Regions from separate parts of the Geodermatophilus normandii genome, predicted to be linked through region 1. Evidence: riboswitches for the same ligand, from Rfam matches in the RefSeq annotation. Region 1 holds a riboswitch; the other holds the start of a gene.

Region 1 (15,577 bases):
GTGGCCGGCCTGGAGCCGCGTCCGGGCGGGCGGCTGCTGCACTGGGTCCGGGTCGCCGGTGCCTTCGCCGCGGAGCTGGCGCAGGGCCTGGTCCCCGGGCCGACGGTGCACGACGTGGTGGTGCGCCGCCGCGACGACGGCGCGGAGGTCCTGCGCGTGCCGAGCGAGGACCCCACCGCGCCCGGGCACCTGCTCCGGTCGGTGCGCGACGAGCTCGGGTCGGTGGGCCCGGAGGAGTTCCGCGCCCGCTGGAGCGTCCGGACCCCCTGAGACACACCCCGCGGCGTCCCGCGCGCCGTGCGGGGGTCACCTGTGCTGGGGTGGGGAGGTGGCTGACAACTACATCGCGGAACTGCCCTTCGGTGCCCCGGCCATCCACGACGACGCCTTCGTCGCGCCGACGGCCGTGGTGGTGGGCGCGGTGACCATGGGGCCCCGCTCGAGCATCTGGTACGGCGCGGTCGCCCGGGCCGACGGCGAGGTCATCGAGATCGGGCCCGAGTCGAACATCCAGGACGGCTGCACCCTGCACTCCGATCCCGGCTTCCCTCTCGTCGTCGGTCGCGGGGTGAGCGTGGGGCACCGCGTCGTGCTGCACGGCGCCCGCGTCGACGACGACGTCCTGGTCGGCATGGGCAGCGTGGTGATGAACGGCGCCCACATCGGGTCGGGCTCGATCGTGGCCGCGGGCGCTGTCGTCACGCAGGGCACGGTCGTGCCGCCGGGATCACTCGTGGCCGGCGTCCCGGCGCGGGTGCTCCGGCAGGCCACCGAGGACGACCTCACCCACATCCGGCTCAACGCGGCGAGCTACACCGAGCGGCTGGACCAGGCGCGGAAGGTCCGGCCGGTGGTGCGCCGCCCGCTGCCCTCGGCCGGCCACGTCCCCGGAGACGCCGCCGACTGAGGAAGACCCGGCCGCCTCCGCCACTCGCAGGGTCGCGGCGGGACCCCGGGGCGAGGCCGTCACACCGCGCCGGCGAGGCGGGCGACGGCGGTGCGGGCCTCCTCCAGGGACAGCGCCAGCGTCGCGTCGCCCACCGGCAGCTCCACGCGGACCACGGTGGGGTCGCCGGTGATCCCGGCCTGCGCCCAGGTCCACAGGCCCTCCTCGGCGAGGGCGCGGGCGGCGGCGCGGAAGGCGTCCGGCGTCGTCGACAGCAGCAGGTGCAGCATCGGCGTCGCCGGCGGATCGGGGACGACGCGCACCCCGGGCAGGTCGCGCAGGGTGTCGGCGATCTCCCGCGCGCGCTCGAGGTAGGCGGGGAACAGGGGCAGCCGGCGGCGCAGGCAGGTCAGCGCCGAGGCCGCGCCGGGCCACAGGCCGAACAGGGTGCCGCCCATGCGCCCGCGCCACTCCCGGACCTCGGCGACGACGTCGGCCGGCCCGGCCACGGCGCACCCGGCCAGCGCCCCGATGCCCTTGTAGAAGCTGACGTAGACGGTGTCGAAGGGCGCCGCGACGTCGGACGGCGGGAGCTCGTACCCGGCCGCGGCCTCCCACAGCCGGGCGCCGTCGAGGTGCGCGACGGTGCCGTGGTCGTGCGCCCACGCGGTCTGCTCCACGACGTCGTCGAAGGGCGGCAGCGGCCCGCCGAGGTCGCGCTGCGGGAGCTCCACCACCAGCGCCGCCGGCGTCTCGGCCACGTCGTCGAGGTCGGCGCGCAGCAGCATCCGGTGCCGGTCGCCCACCGGGCGCTCGACCAGGCCCTGCAGCCGCGCCAGCGCGCTGCCCTCGTGCCGGAACAGGTGGCACTCGGGGTGCCCGACCACGGTCCGCCGGCGGCTGCGGCCGGCGTGCACGCGCAGCACCGCCTGCTGGGCCATGGTGCCGCTGGGCAGGTAGACGGCGGCTGGCTTGTCCAGGACCCGCGCGACCTCCGCCTCCAGCTCGGCGACGACGCCGCCCGCGCCGTAGCGGTCGAGCTCGGTGTCCGGCGGGATGGTGGCCAGCAGGTCGGCGGCCCGCTGGGGGCCGTGGCCGGTCAGCGCGCGGTCGCAGGCCTGCCGCAGGGCGTCGAGGTCGGGGTCGCTCACGGGGGCCAGTCTGTCGAGATCCCGTGATCTCGCACGCCCGGACCCCCGCAACCGTGCGAGATCGGCGATCTCGGCGGGGGAACTCACGTGTCGAGCAGCTCGCGGAGGAGGGCGCCGACGGCGTCGGCCTCGATGAGGAAGCCGTCGTGCCCGTACGGCGAGGACACCACCCGCAGCGGCACGCCGAGCGCGTCGGCCACCCGCTGCTGCAGCGCCAGCGGGTACAGCCGGTCGGAGTCGACGCCGGCCACCACCGCCCGCGCCGTCACCCGCGCCAGCGCCGCCTCGATCCCGCCGCGGCCGCGGCCGACGTCCCAGGTGTTCATCGCCTCGGTGAGCAGCACGTAGCTGCCGGCGTCGAAGCGGCGGGCGAGCTTGTCGGCGTGGTGGTCGAGGTAGGAGGCGACGGCGAACCGGCCGTCGTCCTGCACGGTCGAGCCGAAGCGCTCCTCCAGCTCCAGGGCGCTGCGGTAGGTCAGGTGCGCGATCCGCCGGGCGATGCCGAGCCCGGCCACCGGGTCGGCGCGGATCGCGGCCTGCTGGGTGGTCTGCGTGCCGATCTGGTCGGCCGTGGCCGCCGCGCCCGAGGCCAGGAAGAACAGCCCGGCCACCCGGTCGGGCAGCGCCACCGCCCACTCCAGCGCCCGCATGCCGCCCATCGACCCGCCCACGACGGCGGCCCAGCGGCGCACGCCGAGGGTGTCGGCCAGCGCCGCCTCGACCAGCACCTGGTCGGCCACGGTCACCTCGGGGAAGCGCGTCCCCCACGGCCGGCCGTCCGGCGCGGTCGACGACGGGCCGGTCGTCCCCTGGCAGCCGCCGAGCACGTTGGCGCACACGACGAAGAACCGGTCGGTGTCCAGCGCCGCGCCCGGGCCGACCAGCGACGCCCACCAGCCCGGCGTCGGGTGCCCGGGGCCCGCGGGACCGGTGACGTGGCTGTCGCCGGTCAGCGCGTGCTCGACCAGCACCGCGTTGCCGCCGTCCGGGGCGAGCGTGCCCCAGGTCTCGTAGGCCACCCGGACGCCGGGCAGCACCCCGCCGCGCTCGAGCCGGACCGGTCCGTCCAGGTCGAGGAGGAGCCGGTCCCCGGCGGGGTCACCGTCGCGCCACCCGCCGGTGCGCGGCGGGGCGGAGGACGGCGCGCCCCCCACCCCGCCCACGTCAGGCGCCCTTGGCGGCGCGGAAGCCGGCCTCGAGGTCGGCGAGGATGTCCTCGATCCCCTCGAGCCCGGCGGCCAGGCGCACCAGGCCGGGGGTGACCCCGGTCGTCCGCTGCTCCTCGGGGGTCAGCTGCGAGTGCGTCGTCGACGCCGGGTGGATGACCAGGCTGCGCACGTCGCCGATGTTGGCCACGTGGCTGTGCAGCTCCAGGGCCTCGACGAAGCGCTTGCCGGCCTCGACGCCGCCGCGGATCTCGAAGGCGAGGACGGCCCCGGCACCGCGCGGGGCGTAGCGCTGCTGGGCGGCGTGCCACGGCGAGGACGGCAGGCCGGCGTAGTGCACCGACTCCACCTCGTCGTGCGCCTCGAGGAACTCCGCCACCCGCTGGGCGTTGGCCACGTGCCGCTCCATGCGCAGCGACAGCGTCTCGATGCCCTGCACGATCAGCCACGCGTTGAACGGGCTGATCGCCGGCCCGAGGTCGCGCAGCAGCTGCACGCGGGCCTTGAGCGCGAACGCCGGCGCTCCGAGGTCGGCGTAGACGACGCCGTGGTAGGTCGGGTCCGGCGTGGTGAAGCCGGGGAACCTCCCGCCGGTCCAGTCGAAGTTGCCGCCGTCGACGATCAGGCCGGCGATCGCGGTGCCGTGGCCGCCGAGGTACTTCGTGGCCGAGTGGACGACGACGTCGGCGCCGTGCTCCAGCGGGCGCACGAGGTAGGGCGTGGCGATGGTGTTGTCGACGATCAGCGGGACGCCGTTGCGGTGCGCGACCTCCGACACCGCCGAGATGTCGAGGACGTCGCCCTTGGGGTTGCCGATCGACTCGGCGTAGAAGGCCTTGGTGTTCTCACGGACCAGCGACTGCCAGTTCTCCGGGTCGTCGGGGTCCTCGACGAAGGAGACCTCGACGCCGAGCTTGGGCAGCGAGTGGTGCAGCAGGTTGTAGGTGCCGCCGTACAGGGAGGCCGAGGCGACGACGTGGCTGCCGGCCTCGGCGACGTTGAGGATCGCCAGGGTCTCGGCGGCCTGGCCGCTGGCCACGGCCAGCGCCGCGACGCCGCCCTCGAGCGAGGCCACGCGCTGCTCGAGCGCGTCCTGCGTCGGGTTCATGATCCGCGTGTAGATGTTGCCCAGCTCGGCCAGCGCGAACAGGTCGGCGGCGTGCTGGGTGTCGCGGAACTGGTAGCTGGTGGTGGCGTAGATCGGCAGGGCACGGGCCCCGGTGGTCGGGTCGGGGCTGGTCCCGGCGTGGATCTGCCGGGTCTCGAAGCTCCAGCTCTGCGGGTCGGTCACGGCGCCGTCTCCTCTCGCTCGCGGAGACCCCGCGGCGCACGGAGGGCTCCGTCTTGCCGTGCGGCGGGCGCCACGCGGCCGGCTCTTCCCCTGGGAGCACCTCGGACGGAGAGAGGTTGCCGGGCAGCCAGCCAGGTACTTGACGCTGCCTCTCGTGAGCCTGCGCAGACCCTAGCGGAGCGGTCCCCCGAGGTCGGGCGGGGGGCGGGTACGCCGGAGGGGCTCTCCCGGCCGGGCTCAGCCCTCCCCCGGGCCGCCGGAGGACGGCCGCGCACCGGTCGGGCGCCGGGCCCGGGGCAGGCCCGCCACCACCAGCTCGTAGGAGTTGCGCACCAGCTCGTCGACGAGCTCCCGCGTCACCGCGCCCCCGGCACGGATGCTCGACCAGTGCCGCTTGTCCAGGTAGCGGCCGGGGACGACCTCGGCGTACCGCTGCTGCAGCGCCGTGCCGTGCTCGGGCTCGCACTTCAGCGTCACGACCGCCTCGCCGGGCGCCTCGGTCACGAGCAGGAACACCTTGCCGACGACCTTGAACACCTCGTACTCCGGCCCGAACGGGTGCTCGTGCGTCACCGCCGGGAGCCCGGCGGCGGTCCGCATCGCCAGCTCGAGCAGCTCCGCGCCGTCCACCGGCTCGCCCTCGTCCGCCGTGCTCAGGCGGGGGTGAGCCGGGCGAGCACCTGGTCGAGCGCCACCTGGGCGCCCGCGGTGACCAGCAGCTCGACGACGCCGTCGACCGGGGCGCGCAGCGTGTGCTCCATCTTCATCGCCTCGACGACGACGACCGGGTCGCCCGCGCTCACCGCCTGCCCCGCGGTCGCCGGGACCGCGATCACGGTGCCGGGCATCGGGCTGGTCAGCTCGGGGGCGTGCGCGCCGGCCGCGTCGGGGCGCAGCACCACCCGGCGGGCCCGCCGCAGCGGCCAGTCCGCGCCCTCGGCGTGCACGAACAGCGTCTCGCCGTCGTCGGCCACCGGGCAGCGGGAGCGGACGCCGGCGCGCACGAGCACGACGCCGCCGTCCTCGGCCGCGCAGGTCAGCGGGCCGGCGTCGGCGCCGTCGAGGGTGGCGTGCGCGGCCGCGGGGGTGCCGGTCAGCGTGACCGTCCGCGGCTGCCCGCCGCCCTCCAGCCGGACGACGAACGGTGCGGGCCCGGACCCGGCGCGGAAGCCGGTGGGCGCGCTCCACGGGTCGGCCGGGTCGGCGGCGGACCACGCGGCCAGCCACACGGACGCGGCGGCGGCCAGCAGCGCGCTGTCGGGCACCGGCGGTGGCGCCCAGCCGGCGGCGAAGCGGTCGAGCAGCGCGGTGTCCAGCTGCCCTGCCCGCACCTCGGGCTCGGCGAGCAGGGCGCGGACGAAGCCGACGTTCGTGGTCACGCCGAGCACCGCGGTCCCGGCCAGCGCGCGGTCCAGCGCGGCCAGCGCGGTGGCGCGGTCGGGGCCCGCGGCCACCACCTTGGCCAGCATCGGGTCGTAGTCCGAGCCGACGAGGGTGCCCGCCGCGATGCCGCTGTCCACCCGGGCGCCGGCGGGCTCGGTCAGCGCCAGCACCCGCCCGCCGGTGGGCAGGAAGCCGCGGCCGGGGTCCTCGGCGTAGACGCGCGCCTCGACCGCCCAGCCGGTCAGGGCGACGTCGTCCTGCGCGAAGGCGAGGGGCTCCCCGGCCGCCACCCGGAGCTGCTGCTCGACCAGGTCCAGGCCGGTCACGACCTCGGTGACCGGGTGCTCGACCTGCAGCCGGGTGTTCATCTCCATGAAGAAGAACTCGTCGGGCCGGTCGGCCGACACGATGAACTCCACGGTGCCGGCGCCGGTGTAGCCGACGCTGCGGGCGGTGGCGCAGGCCGCGGCGCCGATCCGCGCGCGGGTGACGGCGTCCAGCAGCGGGGACGGCGCCTCCTCGACCACCTTCTGGTGCCGCCGCTGCAGGCTGCACTCGCGCTCGCCGAGGTGGACGACGGCGCCGTGCGTGTCGGCGAGCACCTGCACCTCGACGTGCCGCGGCCGCTGCACGAACCGCTCGAGGAACAGCGTGTCGTCGCCGAACGCGGCGCGGGCCTCCCGGCGGGCGCCGGCGAGGACCGCGGGCAGGTCGGTGGCGTCCTCCACCACGTGCATGCCCTTGCCGCCGCCGCCGGCCGAGGGCTTGACCAGCACGGGGAAGCCGATGCCGGGAGCGGCGGCGACCAGGTCGTCGTCGGTCAGGCCGGGCTCGGCGATGCCCGGGACGACGGGCACGCCCGAGGCGACGACCGTCTTCTTCGCGGTGATCTTGTCGCCCATGACCCGGATCGCCTCGGCCGGCGGGCCGACGAAGACGACGCCGGCGTCGGCCAGCGCGGCGGCCAGCGCCGGGTTCTCCGAGAGGAAGCCGTAGCCGGGGTGCACGGCCTGCGCGCCGGTGGCCCGGCACGCCTCGACCACGCGCTCCACCGACAGGTAGCTCTCCGCGGCCGCGGCCGGCCCGAGCCGGTAGGCGACGTCGGCGGCGCGGACGTGCGGCGCGCCGGCGTCGGCGTCGCTGTACACGGCGACCGACCGGATGCCGAGGCGGCGCAGGGTGCGGATCACCCGGACGGCGATCTCGCCCCGGTTGGCGACGAGGACGGTGTCGAAGATGCTCATCGCTCGACTCCGCACTCGTTCCGTTCCCCAGTGGCCAGCGGTGCGTGCAGGTGCGTCGTCCTCGGCATCGGGCTCACATCCGGAAGACGCCGTAGGCGACGTCGTCGAGGGGGGCCTGCGCGCACGCGGACAGCGCCAGGCCGAGGACGGTGCGGGTGTCGGCGGGGTCGAGGACGCCGTCGTCCCAGAGTCGCGCCGTCGAGTAGTAGGGGTTGCCCTGGGCCTCGTACTGCTCGCGGACCGGCGCCTTGAACGCCTCCTCCTCCTCCGCGGGCCAGTCGGTGCCACGGGCGGCGAGGCCGTCGCGGCGGACGGTGGCCAGCACCGAGGCGGCCTGCTCGCCGCCCATCACCGAGATCCGCGCGTTGGGCCACATCCAGAGGAACCGGGGGGAGTAGGCCCGGCCGCACATCGAGTAGTTGCCGGCGCCGTAGGAGCCGCCGATGACGACGGTCAGCTTGGGCACGCGGGCGCAGGCGACGGCGGTGACCATCTTGGCGCCGTGCTTGGCGATGCCGCCGGCCTCGTAGTCGCGCCCGACCATGAAGCCGGTGATGTTCTGCAGGAACAGCAGCGGGATCCGCCGCTGGTCGCAGAGCTGGACGAAGTGGGCGCCCTTGAGCGCGGACTCGCCGAACAGCACGCCGTTGTTGGCCACGATGCCCACCGGGTGCCCGTGCAGCCGGGCGAACGTGGTCACCAGCGTCGGACCGTAGAGCGCCTTGAACTCCTGGTGCTCGCCGCCGTCGACGAGCGTGGTGATCACGTCGCGGACGTCGTAGGGCGTGCGCGGGTCGACCGGCACGAGGTCGTAGAGGTCGGTCTGCGGGCGGACGGCGTCGCGCGGCGGGGCGACCTCCCAGGCCGGCGGCGCGGGCGGGGCCAGCGTCGCGACGATGCGGCGCACGATCTGCAGCGCGTGCTCGTCGTCGTCGGCGAGGTGGTCGGTGACGCCGGAGACGCGGCTGTGCAGGTCGCCGCCGCCGAGGTCCTCGGCGGTGACCACCTCGCCGGTCGCGGCCTTCACCAGCGGCGGGCCGCCCAGGAAGATCGTGCCCTGCTCGCGGACGATCACCGACTCGTCGGCCATGGCCGGCACGTACGCGCCGCCGGCGGTGCAGGACCCGAGGACGGCGGCGACCTGCGGGATCCCGCGGGCGCTCATCGTGGCCTGGTTGAAGAAGATCCGCCCGAAGTGCTCGCGGTCGGGGAAGACCTCGTCCTGCATCGGCAGGAACGCCCCGCCGGAGTCGACCAGGTAGACGCACGGCAGCCGGTTCTGCAGCGCCACCTCCTGCGCGCGCAGGTGCTTCTTCACCGTCACCGGGTAGTAGGTGCCGCCCTTGACCGTGGCGTCGTTGACGACGAGCACGCACGGGCGCCCGGCGACGCGGCCGATCCCGGTGATGATCCCGGCGCCGGGGGAGTCGCCGTCGTACATGTCCTCGGCGGCCAGCGGCGAGAGCTCGAGGAAGGGGCTGCCGGGGTCGAGCAGGTGGGCGACGCGGTCGCGGGGGAGGAGCTTGCCCCGCTCGACGTGCCGGGCCCGCGAGGCCTCGGACCCGCCGAGCGCCCGCTGCCGGAGCCGCTCCTGCAGCTCGGCGACCAGGTCCTCGTGCCGGGCGCGCGTCGGCTGCGGCGCGGCCACCACCATGTGTGCCTCCTGTGTGGGGATCCCGCCCCGGACGTTAACCGTGGTTCACATCGGCTGTCCACGCGCGGTCAGCCCGGAGGGGTGCCGCCCGTCGGCGCGGGGACGTCGCTCGTCGACGGCGCCTCGTCGGTCGTCGGCCCGGTGTCCCCCGGCGTGGACTCCCCCGGCGTGGTCTCGCCGGGCTCGGTCTGCGCGGGCTCGGTCGTCCGCGAGCCGGTCGGGGGCGTCGGTGCGGTCGTGGTGGTCGGCAGCGTCGTCGTCGGCTCGGACGTCTGCGCCGGCGTCGTCTCCTCCGGAGTCGTCTCCGCCGTCGTCGGCACCGGCTCGGTGGTCGTCGGCGGCTCGGTCGTCGCCGGCGCGGGGGCGGGCGTGCTCACCTGCGTGGTCCCGCCGGCCGGGTCGACGGCCGGGTCGGGCGGGCGCACGTAGAGGTAGAGCACGCCGAGGCCGACGAAGAGCACCGCCAGGACCAGCGTGGACGTCCGCGCCCGGCCGACGTGCCCGGGAGTGCGCCGGAAGAGGGTGGACAGGCCGAAGCGCCCGCGGGCGGCGGGGTCACCGCCCGGGGGCTCGGTGCGCGGGGCGCCCGGGACGGTCACTGCTGCGCCCCCTGCCGGGTGGGCGCCGGTGCGGGCGCCGGGGCGGGCTCTGGACCGGGGGTGAGGTTGAGGCCGGCGCGGGCGAAGGCGAGCACGATGCGCGCGCGCAGGTCGCGGCCGACCTCGAACTGCCGGCCGGGCAGCGTCCGGGCCACGACGCGGACGTTCACCTGGTCGAGGTCGATGCTCTCGACGCCCATCACGCTGGGCTCGTCGAGCAGCAGGCGGCGCAGGTCGTCGTCGGCGAAGGCCTGCCGGCCCACCTCGCGGAGGATCCCGTTCACGCGGGTGACGTCGGCCGACGTCGGCACCGGCACGTCGACGACGGCGCGCGCCCAGTCGCGCGAGAGGTTGACGACCTTGACGATCTGCCCGTTCGGCACGGTGACCACCTCACCGTCGGCGGAGCGCAGCCGGGTGATCCGCAAGGTCACGTCCTCGACGGTCCCCTCCGCCGGGTCCCCGCCGCCGACCACGGCGATCGAGACGACGTCGCCGAAGCCGTACTGCCGCTCGGTGATGAGGAAGAACCCGGCCAGCACGTCGCCGACGATGCGCTGCGCGCCGAAGCCGAGCCCGACACCGAGCACGGTGGCCGGCGCGACCAGGCCGGTGACCGGGACGCCGAGGCGGTCGAGCACGTAGAACACCGCCACCGCGTAGACCAGCACGATCAGCGCCCACCGGAGCACCTGGGTCAGCGAGTGCCGGTGCTTGGCGGCCTCCGAGCGCACCAGCACGTCACCGCCGGTGGAGCGCGCGTCGATGCGGCTGGTGATGCGGTCGCCGGCCCAGCTGATGAACCGCGCGAGCAGCACCGAGCCGAGGACGATCAGCACGATCTCCAGGCCGCGGCCGGCGAGCCAGTCGAGCAGGGCGGTCAGTGGCGCCATGGCGGCTGCGGTCCTCCCGGTGTCCTCGTCCCCGCCGTCCACCCTGGTCCGGAGCGGCAGAAACGGCCATTCCTGCCGCTCGGGGCGCGGGTCACCGCGGCTCGACGAACAGCGAGGCCACCGAGCGGCCGATCCGCCCGGTGGCGTCGTGGAGGTCGGCGGCGCACTGCCCCACGCCGGTGGGCCCGAGCGTCGTGGTCGCGTCCATGCCCAGCCACTCGCCGGCCGGCTGCCGGAACAGCGCGACGACGAGGTCGACGTTGGCGAAGGTCGCCCGGTCCCACGACAGCTCGGCGGAGATGCCGCTGGCCGCGTCGGTCATGACCAGCAGGTGCTGCAGCGGCGTCATGGGCTCGCCCTCGACCAGCGCGCACAGCGGCCGGGTCCACGCCGCCGCCGGCCCGGTGCCGGTTAGCGTGCCCGACGCCTCGCGCCACTCCAGCGCGCGGTGGTAGGCGACCTCCTGGCGGAAGACGTCGAACACCGCGGGGCGCCCGTCCTCCGGGCCGACGGCGGCCGGCTGCGGCGGCGTCGCGGTGTCGGACGCGTCCCGGGTGCGCATCCGCCAGGCGGTGACCCGCATCGCCGTGCGCCCGCCCGCGGTGAGCGTGGCCTCGACCAGCTCGATGCGCCGGCCCGGGCGCAGCACCCGTGCCGCCACCTGCACCGGACCGACCGGCACCGGCCCCAGGACGTCGTAGGCCAGCCGCACGGTCTGTCCGCCGGCGATCCCGCCGGCCCGCTCGACCTCGCGGGCCAGCAGCGCGGCCGGCGGCCCGGCGTGCTGGAGGCCCGGGTCCCAGGGGCCGATGGTCAGCGCGGTCGCGACGTAGCCGTCGCCGTCCGGGACGAAGCAGGCGGAGGGCAGGTCCACGCCCCGCAGTCTCGCCCGGCCCGGATCCGGCCCCTCCCGGGGGTCAGCCCCGCCGGGCCAGCCACAGCGCCGACGTCAGCCACACCGCGCCTGCGGCCGCGGTCAGCCACCACAGCGGCTGTCCCTCCGCCGACAGGGCGACCAGGACGCCCACGACGAGGACCGCGCCGGCCACGGCGGTCGAGCGCAGCAGGGTGCCCGCCGTGTCGGGGCCCGGGATCGCGACGAAGACGACCGCCGCCGCCACCAGCAGGAACGCGCACAGCGCCCCGAGGTAGGCCGCCGTGACGCCGAGCTCGGCGGGCAGCACCAGGGCCCCGACCCCGCCGACGACGCCTCCGGCGGCCAGGCCCAGGAGCAGGCGGCGGCGCCGTCGGGACCACGGGGGCCGGGGTTCGCTCACGCCGTCGAGGGTGCCCGCGCTCCCTGGGGGTCACGCCGATGAGTCCTGCCCGGGCGCGCCGTCTCCCCTCCCGAGCGGCCCCGACGGAGGGCCCCGACGACGGGAGCGCGACCGTGCGCACGCTGTTCCTCAACCTGCCGGTGACCGACGTGGCGGCCAGCCGCGCCTTCTACACGACCCTCGGCTTCTCGGTGGACGAGCGGTTCTCCGACGACTCCTCGGCCTCGGTGGCCGTCAGCGACGCCATCCACCTGCAGCTGATGAGCCGGGAGAAGATGGCCGGCTTCGTCCCCGAGGGGACGGCGATCGGCGACCCGCGGCAGGCGACGGCGGCGCTGTACGCGCTGTCCTGCGACAGCCGCGAGGAGGTCGACGCGATGGTGGCGAAGGCGCTCGGCGCCGGCGGGTCCGCGTGGATGCCGCCGCAGGACCACGGCTTCCTGTACGGCGCGAGCTTCACCGACCCCGACGGCCACGTCTGGGAGGTCGTGTGGATGGACGCCGCGAACGTCCAGTGACCCGCCGGTAGGTGGCGTAGCGCGCTACGCCCACTACGCTCGGCCGGGTGCCGCATCCCCGCCGCCCCGCCGTCGGCTACCTGACCACCGTCGCGGCGGCGGGCCTGTTCGCCGTCAACGGCACCGTCTCGACACTCGCGCTGCAGGCCGGCGTCCCGCCGACCTGGCTCACCGCGATGCGCTGCGGCGGGGCGGCGGCCGGGCTGCTGGCGGCGCTGACCGTCGTCTCGCCCGCGCGGCTGCGGCTGACCTGGCGCGAGGTGCCGTTCCTGGCCGTGTTCGGTGTGGTCGGCGTGGCGCTGACGCAGTTCCTCTACTACGTCGCCATCGGCCGGCTCCCCGTCGGCATCGCCCTGGTCTTCGAGATGACCGCGCCGGTCGGCATCGCGCTGTGGGTCCGGTTGGTGCGCAAGGAACCCGTCCGGCCCCGCATCTGGCTGGCGCTGGCGCTGTCGCTGTCGGGGCTCGTCCTGGTCGCCCAGGTGTGGCAGGGCGGCGGCTCGCTGGACCTGCTCGGCGTCGGCGCGGGCCTCGCCGCCGCGGTCTGCCTGGCCACCTACTACCTGATGGGCGAGCGCGGCACGGCCACCCGCGACCCGGTCGCGCTCACCACCTGGACGTTCGTCGCCGCGGCGCTGTTCTGGGCCGTCGTCGCCCCGTTCACGGCCTCGTTCGACGCCGGCGTGCTCGGGGAGCGGGTGCCGGTCTCCCTGGGCGCGGCGCACCTGCCGCTCTGGCTGCTCGTGCTCTGGATCGTGGTGCTGGGGGCGATCGTGCCGTTCTGGCTGTCCATCGCCGCCCTGCGCCACCTGCCGCCCACGACCGCCGGGCTGGTCGCCACCGTGGAGCCGGTGTTCGCCTCCGTCGTCGCGTGGCTGTGGCTCGAGCAGGTGCTCAGCGGCTGGCAGGTGGCCGGGGGGCTCGTGGTGCTCGGCGGGATCGGGCTGGCCCAGACCGCGCGCACCGCCGCGGCCCGGCCGGCGCCGGCGCCGGCGCCGGTTCCCGAGACGCCGGCGCCGCTGGGCTGAGGCGACCTGCCGGGCGTCGTCAGCCGGCCGGCCAGGCGCTCCACGGAGCGGGCCTGGGCGGCGTGGTCCACGCCGACGTGCCCCACGGGCACACCTGCCCGGCCTGCGCGGCCGGCAGCAGCGGCAGGTGGTCTCCCGGGTCCGGCAGGGGGTTCCCGCTGCGAGCGGAGGCAGGTTAGCCTTGCCTTACCGGCGGTCCGCGAGGGCTGTCCCGAGCGGAGCGGAGACCGGCAGTGACGACGACGACCGAGGCCCCGGCAGCGGCGGTGGCCGAGCTGCCGCGGTGGCTCTTCTTCGAGACCGTCGTCGCGCGGGTGGCGCCGCTCGGGCCCTCGATGGTGCGGATCACGCTCACCGGCCCCCGCCTGGGCGGCTTCGGCGTCGCCGGTCACGACCAGCGGGTCAAGCTCGTCCTCACCCCGGACCCCACCGCGCTGGCCGAGCTCCAGGCCGTCGGCGCCGAGTGGTACCCGGCCTACTGCGCCCTGGCCGAGGAGCGGCGCCCCGTCCTGCGCACCTACACCGTGCGCGCCGCCCGGCCCGAGCGGGCCGAGGTCGACCTCGACGTCGTCCTGCACGGGGTCTCCGACGGGCACGCCGGCCCCGCCGCCACGTGGGCGGCCGCCGCCCGCCCCGGCGACCCGATGGTGCTCATGGGCCCCGACCGGCCCGGCCGCGGCCGCGCCTGGGGCGTGGAGTGGGCGCCGCCGGCGACGGCCTCGTGCCTGCTGCTCGCCGGCGACGAGACCGCGGTGCCGGCCGTCGGCGCGATCCTCGAGTCGCTGGCGCCCGGGCAGCGCGCCGTCGCGGTCCTCGAGGTGCCGCAGGCCGCCGACCTGCAGGACCTGCGGCTGCCCGAGGGCGTGGAGGTGCGCTGGCTGGCCCGCGGCCACCGCCCCCGTGGCGAGCTGCTCGTGCCCGCGGTGCACGCCGCCCTGGTCGACCTCGGCATCGCCGCCACCCCGGCGCCCGCGCCCGAGGACGTCGACCTGGAGACCGAGCCGCTGTGGGAGGTCCCCGCGGACCCCGCGGCGGGCGCCGGCTGCTACGCCTGGCTGGCCGGCGAGGCCGCGGTGGTCAAGCGGCTGCGCCGGCACCTGGTCGCCGACCTCGGCGTCGACCGGCGTGCGGTGGCCTTCATGGGCTACTGGCGCGAGGGCCGCGCCGAGTCCTGACGGCCCCCTGCCGGGGCCCGCCGCGAGCGTCCGAGCGGTGGGGGCAGGGGGCCCTCACCGGGGCAGGCGGCGGACGGGGACCACCATCGGCGTCCCCGCGACCGGGTCGGGCACCACGCGGGCCTCGAGGTCGAAGACGTCGGCCAGCAACTGCTCGGTGAGCACCTCGTGCGGTGTCCCCGAGGCCACCAGGACGCCGTCGCGCATGGCCACCAGCCGGTGGGCGTAGCGCGCGGCCAGGTTGAGGTCGTGCAGCACGACGACGACGGTCCGCCCCCGCTCGGCGTGCAGCCGGGCCACGAGCTCCAGGACGTCGATCTGGTGCGACAGGTCCAGGTAGGTCGTCGGCTCGTCGAGCAGGATCAGGTCGGTGCCCTGCGCGAGGGCCATGGAGATCCAGGCCCGCTGCCGCTGGCCGCCCGAGAGCTCGTCCACCGGCCGGTCGGCGAGGTCGCCCATGTCGGTCCAGGCCAGCGCCTCGGCGACGACCGCCTCGTCCTCGGCCGACCACTGGCGCAGCCAGCTCTGGTGCGGGTGCCGCCCGCGGGCCACGAGGTCGGCGACGGTCAGGCCCGCCGGCGCGACCGGCGTCTGCGGCAGCAGGCCGAGCACGCGGGCGACGTCGCGGGTCGGCGTCCTCTGGATCGCGCGGCCGTCGAGCAGCACCTGGCCGGCCGCGGGGCGCAGCAGGCGGCCCAGCGCGCGCAGCAGGGTGGACTTGCCGCAGCCGTTGGGCCCGACGATCGCGGTGAACGAGCCGTCGGTGAGCGTGAGGTCGAGCCCGTCGACGACGACGCGGTCGTCGTAGGCCAGGCGCAGCCCCTCGGCGGCCAGGCGCACCCGCCCGTCGGGCGTCGGTGCGGACAGCGGGGGCGCGGCGGGGGTGGAGGTCGTCATGCGAGGGTCCGCCTCCCGCGGACGAGCAGCCAGAGCAGGTAGGGGGCGCCGACCGTGGCGGTGAGGATGCCGACGGGCAGGGCCTGCGGCAAGACCGTGCGGGTGAGCAGGTCGGCGAGCACGACCAGCGCCGCGCCGATCAGGCCGGAGGCCAGCAGCGGCGGACGCGAGCCGCCGGCCAGGCGGACGGCGATCTGGGGGACGACCAGCGCGACGAACGTGATCGGGCCGGCGGCCGAGACCGCCGCCGCGACCAGCACGACCGCGACGAGCACGACGGCGGCCTGGGCCGCGGACAGCCGCACGCCGAGCCCGCGCGCGGTGTCGTCGCCGAACTGGAGCACGCCGAGCACCCGGCCCGCCGCGAGCGCCAGCGGCACCAGGACCGCCAGCGCGAGGGCCAGCGGCACGGCCT
Region 2 (15,577 bases), 900 kb from region 1:
GCTGTTCGCCAAGCTCTACGACGTCGGCCCCGACGGCGCGCGGACGCTGCCCGGCGGCCTGGTCGCCCCGCTGTCGCTGACCGGCTTGTCGGCGGACCCGGCCGCGCCCACCGAGGTCGCGGTCACGCTGCCGGCGATCGTGCACCGCTTCGAGGCCGGCCACACGATGCGCGTCGTCGTCTCCTCGACCGACCAGTCCTTCGCGCTGCCCGCGGAGGCGACCGTCTACTCCGTGGCCCTGGCCGGGTCCGGCGACGGGGGCACCGCGCTGGCGGTGCCCACCGTCGAGGGGCAGACCCAGGCCACCGGCGGCACGTCCCGCTGGTGGTGGCTGCTCGGCGCCGTCGTCGTCCTCGGCCTGCTCGGCTGGCTCGCGGCGGTGCTGTGGGGCCGCCGCCGGCGCCGCGTCACCTCGGCCGTCGAGCCCGACGGCGAGGACGTGCCGCTGCGCTTCGAGGGCATCACCAAGGCCTACAAGGACGGCTTCGTCGCCGTCCGCGACCTGTCCTTCGAGGTCCGCCGCGGCCAGGTGCTCGGCCTGCTCGGCCCCAACGGGGCGGGCAAGACGACCTCCCTGCGGATGCTCATGGGCCTCATCGAGCCGAACTCCGGGCGGATCACCGTGTTCGGCCACGAGGTCCGGCCCGGCGCACCGGTGCTCTCCCGGCTGGGCTCGTTCGTCGAGGGCACGGGCCTGCAGCCGCACCTGTCCGGCCGCGACAACCTGCGCCTGTACTGGGCCGCGACCGGCCGCCCGGCCGAGGACGCGCACATGGAGGAGGCGATCGAGGTCGCCGGCCTCGGTGCCGCCCTCGACCGCCCGGTGCGCCGCTACAGCCAGGGCATGCGCCAGCGGGTGGCGATCGCCCAGGCCATGCTCGGCCTGCCCGACCTGCTGGTCCTCGACGAGCCGACCAACGGGCTCGACCCGCCGCAGATCCACGCCATGCGCGAGGTGCTGCGGTCCTACGCCGCCACCGGCCGCACGGTCATCGTCTCCAGCCACCTGCTCAGCGAGATCGAGCAGACCTGCAGCCACGTCGTCGTCATGGCCCGGGGGCAGAAGATCGCGCAGGGGACGGTCGACGAGATCGTGGGCGCCGGGGGTGCGGTGCTGGTCGGCCTGGCCCCCGGAGCCACCGCCGCCGACACCGACCGCGCGGCGGCCGTGCTGACCGGGCTGCCCGGCGTCACCGTCGAGCACACCGACGACGGGCTGGTCGCCGACCTCGGCGCGCGGACCTCGCGCGCCGAGGCGCTGCAGGCGCTGGTGGCCGCGGGGATCGCCGTCGACCAGTTCACACCGCGCCGCCGCCTGGAGGACGCGTTCCTGGCCCTGGTGGGGGAGTCGTGACCGCTACCGGACACGTCCAGCCGACCGGCGCCGTCGCCGGGTACCGACCCGAGCGCACGCTGCGCCTGTCGGTCGAGCTGCGCCGGCAGTTCAAACGGCGCCGCACGATCGGCGTCTTCGCCGCGATGGTCGCCCTGCCGCTGATCCTCATCGCCGCCCTGCAGCTGGGCGCGAGCGAGGAGGCACAGACCAACAGCCGGATCAACCTGGTCGACGTCGCCACCGCCAGCGGACTGAACTTCACCCTGTTCGTCCTGTTCGCGACGACGACGTTCTTCCTCGTCGTGGTCTACGCGCTGTTCTTCGGCGACACCGTGGCCAGCGAGGCGGCGTGGGGCTCGCTGCGCTACACGCTGGCGACGCCGGTGCCCCGGATGCGGCTGCTGCGGCAGAAGTGGCTCGCGGCGCTGGTCCAGTCGGTCGGCGCGCTGCTCACCCTCGCCGTCGTGGCGGTGGTGGCCGGCGGCATCGCCTTCGGCTTCGACGACATCCGGACGCCGATCGGGGTCACGCTCTCGCAGGGCGAGGGGCTGCTGCGGCTCGCGGGGATGCTCGGCTACCTCGCCGTCCACCTGCTCGTCGTCGGCACGCTGGCGTTCTGGCTGTCCACGGTCACCGACGCGCCGCTGGCCGCCGTGGGCGGCGCCGTCTTCTCGATGGTCGTCTTCGCGATCCTGGACCAGGTCGAGCAGCTGGGGTCCCTGCGCGACTGGTTCCCCACCGCGGAGGAGTTCGCCTGGACCGACCTGCTGCAGACGCCGGTCGACTCCTCCGACCTGTTCCGCGGCGTCGTCCAGTCGCTGGTCTACGCCGCGGTCTTCACCGCGCTGGGCTTCCGCCACTTCGCCCGGCGCGACGTCACGTCCTGAGGCTCGCGCGCACGGCCTGGGCCCAGCCGACGCCCATCGGCTCGTCGGTCACCGACACGTTGGGGACGGCGGCCAGCAGCCCGGCCATGCCCTCGACCTCGGCGCCGTTGGCGGTGATCCACAGCCGGCCGACGGCGGGTGCCATCTCCAGGTCGCTGGCGCTGTCGCCGATCGCGACGGCGTCGGCGGGGTCGAGGCCGCGCCGCTCGAGGTCCCAGGCGATCGCCGCGCCCTTGGTGATGCCGCGCGGCATGAGGTGGTAGACCCGCGCCAGCTGCCCCTCCGGTGCCAGGTCCAGCCGGGCCGAGGCGGGGATCGCGCCGTTGTCCTTGAGCGTCAGCCAGCCCAGGCCGCGCTCCGCCAGCCACGCGTCGACGGCGAGCGGGTCGACGAAGCCGCGCAGCAGCGCGTCGCCGGAGTGGGTGGTGTGCCACGGCGCGTGCCACTCCAGCCGGCCGGCGTTGGCGGCGGTCAGCGCCTCGACGACGCCCAGCTCGGCCATCACGTCCATCGGCGTGCGCCCGGTGTACTCGGCCGGCAGCTCGCCGGTCAGCCCGTGCCGCGCCCGGCCGCCCTTCCACGTCACCAGCGAGCCGAGCTCGGCGATCGCGCCGTCGGCGGCGAAGATCCGGCCCGCCTCGGTGACCTGGTCGGCCGTGCGCCCGCTGACGATCACCAGGGCGACGCCCGCGGTGTGCAGCTCGAGCAGGGCCGCGGCCGGCTCGGCGGTGGGGGAGCCGTCGGCGGTGTGCCAGAACGACCCCCGCGGGCCGACCATCGTGCCGTCGAGGTCGGTGTAGACGATGCGCGCTGCCACGGGCGCCAGCATGGCCGGAGCCCGGGGCGGCCCGGGCAGCCGGGTAGAGTCGGGCCCGTTCCACTCATCCAGAGGGGCAGAGGGACACGGCCCGGTGAAGCCCCGGCAACCGCGCTCGCGCGAGCGGCGAGAGGTGCCAATTCCGTCCCGCGCGGCTCGACGGCCCGACGCGGGGAAGATGAGGAGGTAGTCGTCGCATGACCCTGACCGCTCCCGGTTCTCTGCAGGCCGACTCGTCCGCCGGCGGCCCCGTTCCGCCGAGCCCCGCCCGCGGCCTCGTCTGTCGCAACTGCGGCGCCACCTTCGGCCTGATCGCCGAGCACGCCTGCGCGCAGTGCTTCGGCCCGCTGGAGGTCGACTACGACCCCGAGCGCATGCGCGCGGTCACCCGCGAGCAGATCGAGGCAGGCCCGCAGAACATCTGGCGCTACGCCGCGCTGCTGCCGGTGGGCCAGGACCCCGCCGACCGCGTCTCCCTCGACCCGGGCATGACGCCGCTGGTGCGCGCCGACCGGCTGGCCGCCGAGCTCGGCATCACCGGCGGCCTGTGGGTCAAGGACGACTCGGCCAACCCCACGCACTCGTTCAAGGACCGCGTGGTCAGCCTCGCCGCCACCGCGGCCAGGGGGCTGGGCTACCGCAAGATCGCCGCGGCCTCCACCGGCAACCTGGCCAACTCCGTCGCCGCGCACGCCGCTCGCGTCGGCATCCCGTCCTTCGTCTTCATCCCGGCCGACCTCGAGCCGGGCAAGGTCGTGCAGTCGGCGGTCTACGGCCAGACGCTGGTCGCCGTCGACGGCTCCTACGACGACGTCAACCGGCTGACCAGCGAGCTCGCCGAGACCGACGAGTTCGAGGACACCGCCTTCGTCAACCAGAACGTGCGGCCCTACTACGCCGAGGGCTCCAAGACGATGGGCTACGAGATCGCCGAGCAGCTCGGCTGGCGGATCCCGGCCCAGGTGGTCATCCCCATGGCGTCGGGCTCGCTGCTCACCAAGGTGGACAAGGCGTGGCGTGAGCTGGCCGCCGCCGGGATGGTCGAGGACACGGAGTGGCGGGTGTTCGGCGCCCAGTCGGCCGGCTGCGACCCCATCGCCACCGCCTTCGACAACGGCTGGGACGTCGTCAGGCCGGTCAAGCCGACCGGCATCGCCAAGTCGCTCAACATCGGCAACCCCGCCGACGGCCCCTACGCGCTGGACGCCATCCGCCGCACCGGCGGCGCCGTCGGCCGGGTCGGCGACGAGGCCATCGTGCAGGGCATCCGCGACCTCGCCCGCACCACCGGCGTCTTCGCCGAGACCGCCGGCGGGGTGACGGTGGCCGTGCTGCGGCAGCTCGTCGAGGACGGCCGGCTGGACCCCACGAAGGAGACGGTCGTCCTCAACACCGGCGAGGGCCTCAAGACCCTCGACCCGCTCGAGCCGGTCGTCGGCCCGACCCACCGGGTGGAGCCGTCGCTGCGGTCGGTCCGGGAGGCCGGCCTCATCGGCTGAGACCCCGGCGCGGGGGCGTGGGGTCGGGACGTCGATCCGGCGGGTGACATCCTCGGCCCGTCGTCCCCGAGTCGTGTGGCGAGGATCTCCCCACGGCGGCGTCCCTGCTGTACGTTCTCGCGCGGTCGTCAGTTCCACGCACGTGTCCGACGGGCGGAAGAGCTGTACCCCGGTCCCCGGATCACGGGGGCCGTCCGCACGCACGCACCGTGGGAGCACACGTGGCACAGGGCACCGTGAAGTGGTTCAACGCCGAGAAGGGCTTCGGCTTCATCGCCGTCGACGGCGGCCAGGACGTCTTCGTCCACTACTCGGCCATCCAGATGGACGGCTACAAGAGCCTCGACGAGGGCCAGCGGGTCGTCTTCGAGGTCGTCCAGGGCGAGAAGGGCCCGCAGGCCGACGGCGTCCGCGTCGCCTGAGCTCGCGAAGGCGGGCATCGGGCCGAGCGCCCGAGTCTCCGTTCCTCCGCACCGAGGCCCGGTCCCCCGACGGGGCCGGGCCTCGGTCGTGCCAGGCCGTGACGAGAGGAGCACCGGTGCCGCGCTGGAGCATCACCCCCCTGGAGGACGCACCCACGCTGGCTCGGGGGCCTGCCGGGGACCTGAAGTACGACGACGGGCACACCCGGCTCTGGCTCTCGCGGCCGGGCGGTCAGCTCCTCGTCGAGCGCCTCGACCCGGCGACGGGCAGCTGGGAGCCGGTCCGCCCGGCGGACTGACCCCGGGCGGGGAACACCCCCGCGCCACCCCCCGTTCTTGCACTCGGCAGGGGCGAGTGCCAGACTTCGGACTGGCACTCGACAGTGCCGAGTGCCAACCAGGTCGGAACGGTGAGGCACTGGAGCGCGGGCCACAAGGGAGCCCGCCGCGCCGGTGTCGTCCGTCGCGGGCGCCGGTCCCGGCCGTGCAGCGATCCATGCATGGAGGACATCACCACATGGCCAAGATGATCGCCTTCGAGGAAGAGGCGCGCCGCGGCCTCGAGCGGGGCATGAACACCCTCGCCGACGCCGTCAAGGTGACGCTCGGCCCCAAGGGCCGCAACGTCGTCCTCGAGAAGAAGTGGGGCGCTCCCACCATCACCAACGACGGTGTGAGCATCGCCAAGGAGATCGAGCTCGAGGACCCCTGGGAGAAGATCGGCGCCGAGCTGGTCAAGGAGGTCGCGAAGAAGACCGACGACGTCGCGGGTGACGGCACCACCACCGCCACCGTGCTGGCCCAGGCGCTCGTGCGCGAGGGCCTGCGCAACGTCGCCGCCGGCGCCAACCCGATGGCCCTGAAGAAGGGCATCGAGAAGGCCGTCGCCTCGGTCACCGAGTACCTCCTCTCGACCGCCAAGGACGTCGAGACCAAGGAGCAGATCGCCGCCACCGCGTCGATCTCCGCCGCCGACCCGGCCATCGGCGAGCTCATCGCCGAGGCGATGGACAAGGTCGGCAAGGAAGGCGTCATCACCGTCGAGGAGAGCAACACCTTCGGCCTCGAGCTCGAGCTCACCGAGGGCATGCGCTTCGACAAGGGCTACATCTCGCCCTACTTCGTCACCGACGCCGAGCGCATGGAGGCCGTCCTCGACGACCCGTACGTGCTCGTCGTCAACTCGAAGATCAGCTCGGTCAAGGACCTGCTCCCGCTGCTGGAGAAGGTCATGCAGTCGGGCAAGCCGCTGGCCATCATCGCCGAGGACGTCGAGGGCGAGGCCCTGGCGACCCTGGTCGTGAACAAGATCCGCGGCACCTTCAAGTCGCTGGCCGTCAAGGCCCCCGGCTTCGGGGACCGCCGCAAGGCCATGCTGACCGACATCGCCATCCTCACCGGTGGCCAGGTCATCAGCGAGGAGGTCGGCCTCAAGCTCGACACCGCCGACGTCTCCCTGCTGGGCCGCGCCCGCAAGGTCGTCGTCACCAAGGACGAGACGACGATCGTCGAGGGCGCCGGCGACAGCGACCAGATCTCCGGCCGGGTGAACCAGATCCGCGCCGAGATCGAGAAGTCGGACTCCGACTACGACCGCGAGAAGCTGCAGGAGCGCCTGGCCAAGCTGGCCGGTGGCGTCGCCGTCATCAAGGCCGGCGCCGCGACCGAGGTCGAGCTCAAGGAGCGCAAGCACCGCATCGAGGACGCGGTGCGCAACGCCAAGGCCGCCGTCGAGGAGGGCATCGTCGCCGGTGGTGGCGTCGCCCTCGCGCAGGCCACCGCCGTCGCGTTCGACAAGCTCGAGCTCGAGGGTGACGAGGCGACCGGTGCCAACATCGTGCGCGTCGCGCTCGAGGCGCCGCTGAAGCAGATCGCCGTCAACGCCGGCCTCGAGGGCGGCGTCGTGGCGGAGAAGGTCCGCAACTCCGAGGTGGGCTTCGGTCTCAACGCCGCCTCCGGCGAGTACGTGGACCTGGTCGCGGCCGGCATCATCGACCCGGCCAAGGTCACCCGCTCGGCGCTGCAGAACGCCGCCTCCATCGCGGCGCTCTTCCTCACCACCGAGGCCGTCATCGCCGACAAGCCGGAGAAGGCCGCCCCGGCCATGCCCGGTGGCGACGGCGGCATGGGCGGCATGGACTTCTGAGTCCCGCCACCCCGTAGCACCACGCACTGCCCGGCAGGGGCGGTCCCGCATCCGCGGGGCCGCCCCTGTCGGCGTTCGCGGGCGGTGTCCGTGCCGAGATCGGCGGTCTCGTACGCGTACGGCTCCGCAGGCGTACGAGACCGCCGATCTCGGCGGGCGTCGGCCCCGACGGCGCAGGGTAGGCCGCTGGCGTGGCCGTGGTGATCGGGACGTCGGGGTGGCAGTACCGCGACTGGCGCGGCCGCTTCTACCCCCAGCGCATGCCCCAGCGGCTGTGGCTGGAGCACCACGCGCAGCACTTCGCCACCGTCGAGAGCAACGCCGCCTTCTACCGGCTCCCCGAGCGGGACACCTTCGCCGCGTGGCGGGAGCGGACTCCGCCCGACTACCGCTGGGCGGTCAAGGCCAGCCGGTTCCTCACCCACGTCAAGCGGTTGCGCGAGCCCGAGGAGCCGGTGGCCCGGCTGGTGCAGCACGCGGAGGGGCTCGGCGACCGGCTCGACGTCGTCCTGCTGCAGCTGCCGCCCACGCTCAAGGCCGACGCCGGGCTGCTGCGCGACTGCCTCGCCTGCTTCCCGCCGGGCCTGCGGGTGGCCGTCGAGCCGCGGCACGCGACCTGGGAGACCGACGAGGTGCGGGCGCTGCTCGAGCGCTACGGCGCCGCGCTGTGCTGGGCCGACCGCGCCGAGCGGCCGGTGACGCCGCTGTGGCGCACCACCGGCTGGGGTTACCTGCGGCTGCACACCGGCGCCGAGGGCTGGGGCTACCCGCCGGCCGCGCTGGAGGAGTGGGCGCAGCGGATGGCGGCCGCGTACGCCGACGACGAGGACGTGTTCGTCTACCTCAACAACGACCCCGGCGGTGCGGCGGTGGTCGACGCCGTCGCCCTGGCCGGCGCGGTGCGGCGGGCCGGCCGCACGCCCACCCGGGTGCCCACGCCGGAGGAGGCGACCGGTGCGGCCTGGGCGGCGGCCTGATCAGCCGAGGACGTGCGGGTCCTCCCGGTGGTGCACGCCGAGCTGCGCGGCCGCCTGCCCGAGGACGTCCTGGACGGCGAGGGTGTCGGCCAGCGGCATGACCGCGCTCTCCGTGCGGCCCTCCTGCAGGCAGCGGGTGACCTCGGCGAGCTCGTGCGAGTAGCCCACCCCGGCCGCCGGGCGGGTGATCTCCTCGGGCTCGGCGCCGCTGCGGTGCAGCACGATGGTGGCCGGGTGGTGGAAGCGGGGGAGGACGTCGATCCACCCGCCCGTGCCGAACACCCGCGCCTGGCCGGGCGTCGGGTAGCGCAGCGACGTCGTCAGCGTCGCCGAGCGGCCGTCCTCCCAGCCGAGCAGCACGGCCGCCTCGGCGTCGGCGCCGGTGGGGTAGGTCGAGCCGGCGGCGGTCACCGTGTCGGGCGTGCCGAGCAGCATCTGGGCGAAGGAGACGACGTAGACGCCGAGGTCGAGGAGTGCGCCGCCGCCGAGCTCGAGGGCGAACAGCCGGTCGTCGGGGTCGTAGACGCGGTCGACGCCGAGGTCGGCCTGCACCGACCGCACCTCGCCGATCGCGCCGTCGGCGACGAGGTCGCGCAGCGCGACGACGGCGGGCTGGAAGCGCGTCCACATCGCCTCCATGACGAAGACGCCGGCCTCGCGGGCCGCCGTCACCACCTCCTGCGCCCCGGCCGTCGTCGCGGTGAACGCCTTCTCCACCAGCAGCGCCTTGCCCGCCTCGATGGCGGCCAGCGCGACCGCGTGGTGCTGGGGGTGCGGCGTCGCGAGGTAGAGGACGTCGACGTCGGGATCGGCGAGGACCTCCGCGTAGGAGCCGTACGCCCGCTCGAGCCCGTGCTGCTGGGCGAAGGCCCGGGCCCGGTCGGCCGAGCGCGACGCCACCGCCACCGGCCGGGCCCCCTCGACGTGCGCGAAGTCGCCGATCACGCTCTGCGCGATGCGGCCCGGCCCGACGATGCCCCAGCGGATCTCCCTGCTCACGGCGACGACGCTAGTGGTCCCGGGCAGACTGCACCCCGTGGCCGAGCTCGCGGGGCCACGCAGGGGCGGAGCGCCGCGGCCGCGGGCTCGACGAGCGCAGCGAGGAGGTGCCCGTGGCCGTCCTGATCGACAGTCCCGTGTGGCCGTGGCGGGGGCGGCGCTGGTCGCACCTGGTCAGCGACGTCTCCTACGAGGAGCTGCACGCCTTCGTCGCCGCCGAGCTGGGCATCCCGCGCCGGGCGTTCCAGGGCGACCACTACGACGTCCCCGAGGACCTCTACGACGTCGCCGTGGCCGCCGGCGCGCAGCCGGTCGGGGCCCGGGAGCTGCTGGCCCGGCTGGTGGCGGCGGGCCTGCGGCTCAGGAAGGGCGACCGCGCAGCAGGGTGAGCTCGGCGGCCAGGTTGGCTCGTGCCCGCGGCTCCCAGCCCGCCGTCGCGGGCAGCCGGTAGAGGGCGGGCAGCGCCAGCAGCGACTCGAGGACGGCGATCCGGCCCGCGGTGAACACCTCGTCGGACAGGTGCCGGTACTCCTCGCGGACGGCGGAGGCGTAGGCGGCGTAGGCCTCCGGCGGCCCGGCCAGCACCGCGAGGTCGGCGTCGCAGAGGACGGCGCCGTTCCCGTCGTCCGGGGCGGCGTCGTGCCCGGCGGTCAGCAGCACCAGCCGGGCCACCTCCTCCACCCGCGCGGGCGGCACCAGGCCGGTGAGCCCCGCCTGCGCCCGCTCGGCGCTGACCTGCTCGTTGTCGCCGCGGCGCGGGTCGTAGACGACGTCGTGGTACCAGGCGGCCAGCGCGACGGCGTCCGGGTCGGGGGCGGCCCCGCCGAGCTCGCCGACCAGCCCGAGGACGGCGGCCAGGTGGTGCAGGTCGTGGTAGCGGCGGTGCGGCTCGCTCCACGCGGCGACGACGGCCGCCCACTCGGTGCGCGCGGTGGGGGAGTCGCCGGTCAGCGCGGCGAAGGCCTCGAAGCCGACGCCGGTCACGCGACCCCGCAGCGGCGCAGGACCAGCAGCGCCAGCGCGCGGGCCACGGCGGTCACCTCGGCCACCGGCACCCGCTCGGCCGGGCCGTGCGCCAGGTGCAGGTCGCCCGGGCCCAGGTGCAGCGCCGGGATGCCGGCGGCGGCGTAGAGGCGCAGGTCGGTGCCGGCGGGGACGGCGCGTTCCGGCGGGGGCGGCCCGCCCGCGTCGACGACGGCGTCGCGCACCTGGCCGAGCAGCCCGTGCGCCGGCGGCAGCTGGCCGCTGGCGAAGGCGCCGCCGGTCCAGGTGACCCGCACCGGGTGCGCGGCCAGCCACGGGTGCGCGGCGCAGGACGCGGCGACCCGGGCCTCGAACGCCGCGCGGGCCACCTCGACCGGCTCGCCCAGCCGCACGCCGTAGCGGCCCTCGGCCACCAGCCGGTCGGGCACGGTCGACGCCCAGTCGCCGGCGCGCACCGTGCCGATCGACAGCCCGAACGGGTACCGCTCGCCGGCGAAGCGGGGGTCGGCGTCGCGCTGCCGCTCGGCCTCGAACGCGCGCAGGTCCGCGTGGAGGTCGGCGAACAGCTCGACGGCGCTCACCCCGCGGTCGCGCATCGCGGCGTGCGCGGCCGCGCCGGTCACCTCGAGCCGGAAGGTGAGCGCGCCCGCGGCCGCGGTGACGACGGCGCCGGCGGTGGGCTCGGGGATGACGCAGGCGTCGCCGCGGTGCCCGCGGGCCAGGGTCGCCCAGGCGCCGAGCCCGCCGTCCTCCTCACCGACGACGGCGTGCAGCGCCACCGGCCGGCGCAGGCGCACCCCCGCGGCGCGCACGGCGGCCAGCGCGGCGAGCGCCGAGACCAGCCCGCCCTTCATGTCGCAGGTGCCGCGGCCGTGCACGGCGCCGCCGTCGAGCCGAGGGGTGAACGGGTCGCCGGCCCACGAGGCGCGGTCGCCGGGAGGGACGACGTCGGTGTGCCCGCAGAGCACCAGCGCGGGGTCGCCGTCATCGGCGCCGGGCAGCGTGCCGACGACGCCCCACGCCTCCTCGCGCGCGACCTCCTGACCGGGCGCGTCCGGTGCCGTGGCGGCGGCCTCGAGGTCGATGGCCCAGCGGTCGACGTCGCAGCCCAGCGCGTCGAGCTCGCCGGCGACCAGGGCCTGCACCTCGCTCTCGGCCGCGGTGCCGCCCACGGAGGGGACGGCGACCAGCCGGCACAGCAGGCCGACCGCGGCGGCCTCGTCCACGGCGTCGAGGACGGCGGCCTCGGCGGAGGTCGGGTCGGGCACGGCTCGGGAGTCTGGCACGCCCGGCGGCAGCGGTTACCGTCGCCGCCGTGACGCAGCCCTCCCCGCCGCCCGGCTGGTACCCCGACCCCGCCGGCGGCGGCGGTTCGCGCTGGTGGGACGGCCGGACCTGGACCGAGCACGTGCGGCAGCCGCCCGCCCCGCAGCCCGTCCCCGCGCAGGCCCGGCCGGTCCAGCAGCACCACGGGAGCCACCAGCAGTACGGGAGCCGGCAGCAGCACGGCGCCCAGCGGTACGGCGCCACCCCGCGGCGCTCGGTCCTGCACGACCAGCCCGTCCTGCTGGTCGACCAGAGGACCAAGCTCGTCGAGCTCACCAACGAGTACGCCGTCCTCGACGCGAACGGGGTGCAGGTCGGCGCGGTCGTCGAGGTGGGGCAGTCGACGGCCAAGAAGGTCGTCCGGTTCGTCAGCAGCCTCGACCAGTACCTCACCCACCGCCTCGAGGTGCGCGACGCCTACGGGCCGGTCCTCGTGCTCACCCGCCCGGCCAAGCTGGTCAGGTCACGGGTCGTCGTCGAGACGCCCGAGGGGGCGCCGGTGGGGGAGATCGTCCAGGCCACCGTCTTCGGCCGGATCCGCTTCGACCTCGTCGTCGACGGGCAGCCGGCCGGCGCGATCCAGGCGGAGAACTGGCGGGCCTGGGACTTCTCGGTCACCGACTCCCTCGGCACCGAGGTCGCCCGGATCACCAAGACGTGGGAGGGCCTGGCGCGGACGCTGTTCACCACGGCCGACCGCTACGTCGTCCGGGTTCACGCGCGGCTGCCCGAGCCGCTGGCGAGCCTGGTGCTGGCCTCGGCGCTGACCGTCGACACGGCGCTCAAGCAGGACGCGCGCGGCCTCGGATAGGAGTCGGTGTCCCGGTGTGTGTGCGCCGGGACCGGGGTACCGTCGGTGGTGTCCGGACCGGGCGATCTGTGTCCCCGGGTGCCAATTGGATACCGCCTTCGCGGAACACCGCTCCGACCTCGGTCGGGGGTCTGGAGCCGCGTCGTGCTTCTCGCCGCGAGGCGACCAGCGCCCGGTCCGGACCCTCCTCTCAGCCGCCCGACCCCACGGCCCAGCCGCACGGGTCGGCCAGCGCCGTCGCCTCCTCCGGGCCCCACGAGCCGGGCTCGTAGGGGCGCACCTCCGGACGGTCCTCGAGCACCGGCCGCACGGCCCGCCAGGCGTGCTCGAGACCCGCGCTGGTGGTGAACAGCGACCGGTCGCCGGTCAGCACGTCGAGCAGCAGCGAGGCGTAGGGCGGCAGCGGGTCCCCGCCCGGGACGGCGGCCAGGTCCAGCGAGGTCCCGGCGACCGCGAGCTCCAGGCCCGGGCCCGGGCGCTTGGCCACCAGCCCGAGGTCGAGCGCGCCGGCACCCGACAGCGACAGCGAGACGGTGTTGCCCCCGCCTGGCAGCGTGCCGACCGGGCCCTCGGGACGGCGCATCACCAGCGTGACCCGCTGCTGGCTGTCGGCCATCCGCTTGCCGGTCCGCAGCAGGAACGGCACGCCGCGCCACCGGTCGGTGTCGACCCACAGCCGCGCGGCCACGAAGGTGTCGGTCGTGCTGTCGTCGGCGACGTCGTCGAGGTCGCGGTAGCCGGTGAACTGCCCGAGGACGACGTCCTCGGGGGCCAGCGGCCGGAACGCCGCGAGCACCGCCTCGCGCGCCTCCTGCAGGTCGCCGGGCGTGAGGGACACCGGCGGCTCCATCGCGACCTCGGCGGCCACCTGGAACAGGTGGGTGACCAGCATGTCGAGGGTGGCCCCGGTGGCGTCGTAGAACTCGGCACGGTCGGCGACGTCGAGGGTCTCGGGGACGTCGACCTGCACCTGCGCCACGTGCTCGCGGCTCCACACCGACTCGAACAGGCCGTTGGCGAACCGCAGCACGTGCAGGTCCTGCGTGCCCTCCTTGCCGAGGAAGTGGTCGATGCGGAAGACCTGGTCCTCGTCGAGCACCGAGTGCACCAGCTCGTCGAGCTCGCGGAAGCCGTCGGGGGAGGTGCCGTAGGGCTTCTCGAAGACGACGCGGGCGCCCTTGGCCAGGCCGTGCGCGTCCAGCGCCCGGGTGATCCCCTCGAAGGCGCCCGGCGGGACGGCGAGGTAGTGCACGAGCTGGGCGTCCTCCCCGAGCTCCTCGCGGGCGGCCGCCACGGCGTCGGCCAGCTGCCCGGGGTCGTCGGGGGCGAACCCGCCGCCGGCGAAGCGCAGCCGCTCGGGCAGGCCGTCGGCCGGCTCGCCGTCGCCGTGCTCGGCCAGGGCGTCGCGGACCAGGTCGCGGAAGTCGTCGTCGGAGCGGTCGCCGCGCCCGCTGCCGACCAGGCGCCACTCGTCGGGCAGCAGCCCACGGCGGTGCAGGACGTCGAAGGCTGGCAGGACCATGCGCGCGGCGAGGTCGCCGGTGGCGCCGAAGAGGACGAAGACGGTCGGGGGCAGGTCGGCCATACCCCGGCCCCTTCCCCGGCCCGGTGATCGGCAAGCGCGCAGCGCGCGTGAGGTGTCCCTGAGGGGCCTCAGGTTCCGGGGTGCGGCCGGGACTGGGCGGACGGCCGATGCCCGGGGCCCGGCCTCAGCACGACCGTGGCCGACGTCCCCACCGGACGACGACCACGACCACGAGGAGACGACCGTGAACCCCTACCCCAACCCCGGACTCGAGGCGGAGCTCGCCTACCGGCGCGAGGTCCTGCAGGCGATCGGCCGCGGCACCCGGACCCGCCGGGGGCCGTGGCGGTCGCGCCGGTCGCGCGGGTGACGGCACCGTCGGCGGCCCGTGCCACGATCGGCGCCGTGCCGAGGTGGGACGGGCGACCCCTGGTGGGACGGGCCGGTGAGCTGGCCACGCTCCTGGCCGCCGTCGACCGGGCCGCCGCCGGCCGCGGCTCGGCGGTGCTGGTCGCCGGTGACGCCGGCGTGGGCAAGTCCCGCCTGCTCGACGAGCTCGCCGCCCGCGCGGCCGGCCGCGGCCTGCGGGTGCTCGCCGGGCACTGCGTCGACCTCGGCGAGGTCGGCCTGCCCTACCTGCCCTTCGTCGACCTGCTCCGCCCCGTCGCCGCCGGCCTCGGCGACGGGGCGGCCGGCCTGTTCGCGGCCCGGTCGGCCGCCGCGCGCGAGCCGGACGCCGCCGACCTCGGCGGCCCGGCCCGCGCGCTGCGCCCGCCGGTCGACGACGGCCGGCTGCAGCTGTTCGAGGCGGTCGCCGCGGCGCTGGCCGAGCTCGCCGCCGACACGCCGCTGCTGGTGGTCCTCGAGGACCTGCACTGGGCCGACCGGTCCAGCCGCGACCTGCTGCGCTACCTGCTGGCCCGGCTGAGCGACGAGCCGGTGGCCGTCGTCGCCTCCTACCGCTCCGACGACCTGCACCGGCGCCATCCGCTGCGGCCGCTGCTGGCCGAGCTGGTCCGGCTGCCCGGCGTCGAGCGCCTCGACCTCGCCCCGCTGTCCGACGCGGAGGTGGAGCAGCTGGTCCGCGGGCTGGCCGCGGGGGTGGCCGACCGCACGGTCGACGACGTCGTGGCGCGCGCCGAGGGCAACGCCTTCTACGCCGAGGAGCTGCTGGCCGCCGGGCTGGCCGGGGAGACGCTGCCCCTCGGGCTCACCGACGTGCTGCTGGCGCGGGTCGAGCAGCTCACCGCGGCCGCGCAGCAGGTGCTGCGGGTGGCCGCGGTCGCCGGTCGCCGGGTGCGGCACGAGCTCGTGGCAGCGGTGGTCCGGCCGACGGTCGACGGCGACCTCGACACCGCGCTGGCCGAGGCCGTGCACTCCCACCTGCTCGTCGTCGACCCCGACGGCGCCTACCGCTTCCGGCACGCGCTGGTGCGCGAGGCCGTCCTCGCCGACCTGCTGCCCGGCGAGCGGGTGCGGCTGCACGCCGCCGTCGCCGCACACCTGGCGGCCGACCCCGCGGCCGGCACCGCCGCCGAGCGGGCGCACCACCTGCGGGAGAGCCACGACCTCGCCGGCGCGCTGTCGGCCTCCCTCGAGGCCGCCGACGCCGCCCGGTGCGTCGGCGCCCCGGCGGAGTGGCTGCAGCACCTGGAGACGGTGCTCGCGCTGTGGCCGGCGGTGCCGGACGCCGCCGAGCGCGCCGGGCGGGGGCAGGCCGAGCTGCTGCTGGACACCGCGGGCGCCGCGCGCCGCGGCGGGGAGCTGCACCGCGCGGTGGCGCTGCTGCGCTCGGCGCAGGACCTGCTCGGCGCCGAGGGGGACCGCGAGCTCCGCGCGCGGGTCCAC

What was found. Region 1 has a riboswitch for S-adenosylmethionine ahead of JD79_RS07565 (bifunctional o-acetylhomoserine/o-acetylserine sulfhydrylase). Riboswitches for the same ligand answer to the same signal wherever they lie in the genome.
Region 2: it holds a riboswitch for S-adenosylmethionine, as region 1 does, so the genes downstream of both, thrC (threonine synthase) here and JD79_RS07565 (bifunctional o-acetylhomoserine/o-acetylserine sulfhydrylase) in region 1, are expected to answer to the same signal.

Annotation. Positions count from the first base shown of each region.
Region 1 covers NZ_QGTX01000001.1:1,532,772-1,548,348, forward strand. Annotated here, with positions in the region: gene JD79_RS07545 (hypothetical protein) at 1-270, shown strand, start outside; gene JD79_RS07550 (gamma carbonic anhydrase family protein) at 329-907, shown strand; gene JD79_RS07555 (threonine aldolase family protein) at 967-2,037, opposite strand; gene metX (homoserine O-acetyltransferase MetX) at 2,121-3,200, opposite strand; gene JD79_RS07565 (bifunctional o-acetylhomoserine/o-acetylserine sulfhydrylase) at 3,202-4,494, opposite strand; SAM riboswitch class IV at 4,539-4,654, opposite strand; gene JD79_RS07570 (MmcQ/YjbR family DNA-binding protein) at 4,732-5,124, opposite strand; gene JD79_RS07575 (acetyl/propionyl/methylcrotonyl-CoA carboxylase subunit alpha) at 5,148-7,121, opposite strand; gene JD79_RS07580 (carboxyl transferase domain-containing protein) at 7,195-8,775, opposite strand; gene JD79_RS07585 (Rv3103c transmembrane domain-containing protein) at 8,844-9,374, opposite strand; gene JD79_RS07590 (mechanosensitive ion channel family protein) at 9,371-10,267, opposite strand; gene JD79_RS07595 (thioesterase family protein) at 10,359-11,141, opposite strand; gene JD79_RS07600 (hypothetical protein) at 11,185-11,544, opposite strand; gene JD79_RS07605 (VOC family protein) at 11,658-12,062, shown strand; gene JD79_RS07610 (EamA family transporter) at 12,110-13,090, shown strand; gene JD79_RS07615 (siderophore-interacting protein) at 13,324-14,265, shown strand; gene JD79_RS07620 (ABC transporter ATP-binding protein) at 14,320-15,162, opposite strand; gene JD79_RS07625 (FecCD family ABC transporter permease) at 15,159-15,577, opposite strand, start outside.
Region 2 covers NZ_QGTX01000001.1:635,116-650,692, reverse strand. Annotated here, with positions in the region: gene JD79_RS23345 (alpha/beta hydrolase) at 1-80, shown strand, start outside; gene JD79_RS23340 (ATP-binding cassette domain-containing protein) at 2-1,354, shown strand; gene JD79_RS03290 (ABC transporter permease) at 1,351-2,223, shown strand; gene JD79_RS03285 (HAD family hydrolase) at 2,213-3,040, opposite strand; SAM riboswitch class I at 3,102-3,225, shown strand; gene thrC (threonine synthase) at 3,238-4,539, shown strand; gene JD79_RS03275 (cold-shock protein) at 4,761-4,961, shown strand; gene JD79_RS03270 (hypothetical protein) at 5,078-5,260, shown strand; gene groL (chaperonin GroEL) at 5,479-7,107, shown strand; gene JD79_RS03260 (DUF72 domain-containing protein) at 7,299-8,084, shown strand; gene JD79_RS03255 (Gfo/Idh/MocA family protein) at 8,085-9,083, opposite strand; gene JD79_RS03250 (DUF4031 domain-containing protein) at 9,197-9,472, shown strand; gene JD79_RS03245 (HD domain-containing protein) at 9,444-10,067, opposite strand; gene JD79_RS03240 (ArgE/DapE family deacylase) at 10,064-11,335, opposite strand; gene JD79_RS03235 (phospholipid scramblase-related protein) at 11,383-12,204, shown strand; gene JD79_RS03230 (glucose-6-phosphate dehydrogenase) at 12,395-13,789, opposite strand; gene JD79_RS24140 (hypothetical protein) at 13,974-14,099, shown strand; gene JD79_RS03225 (ATP-binding protein) at 14,135-15,577, shown strand, end outside.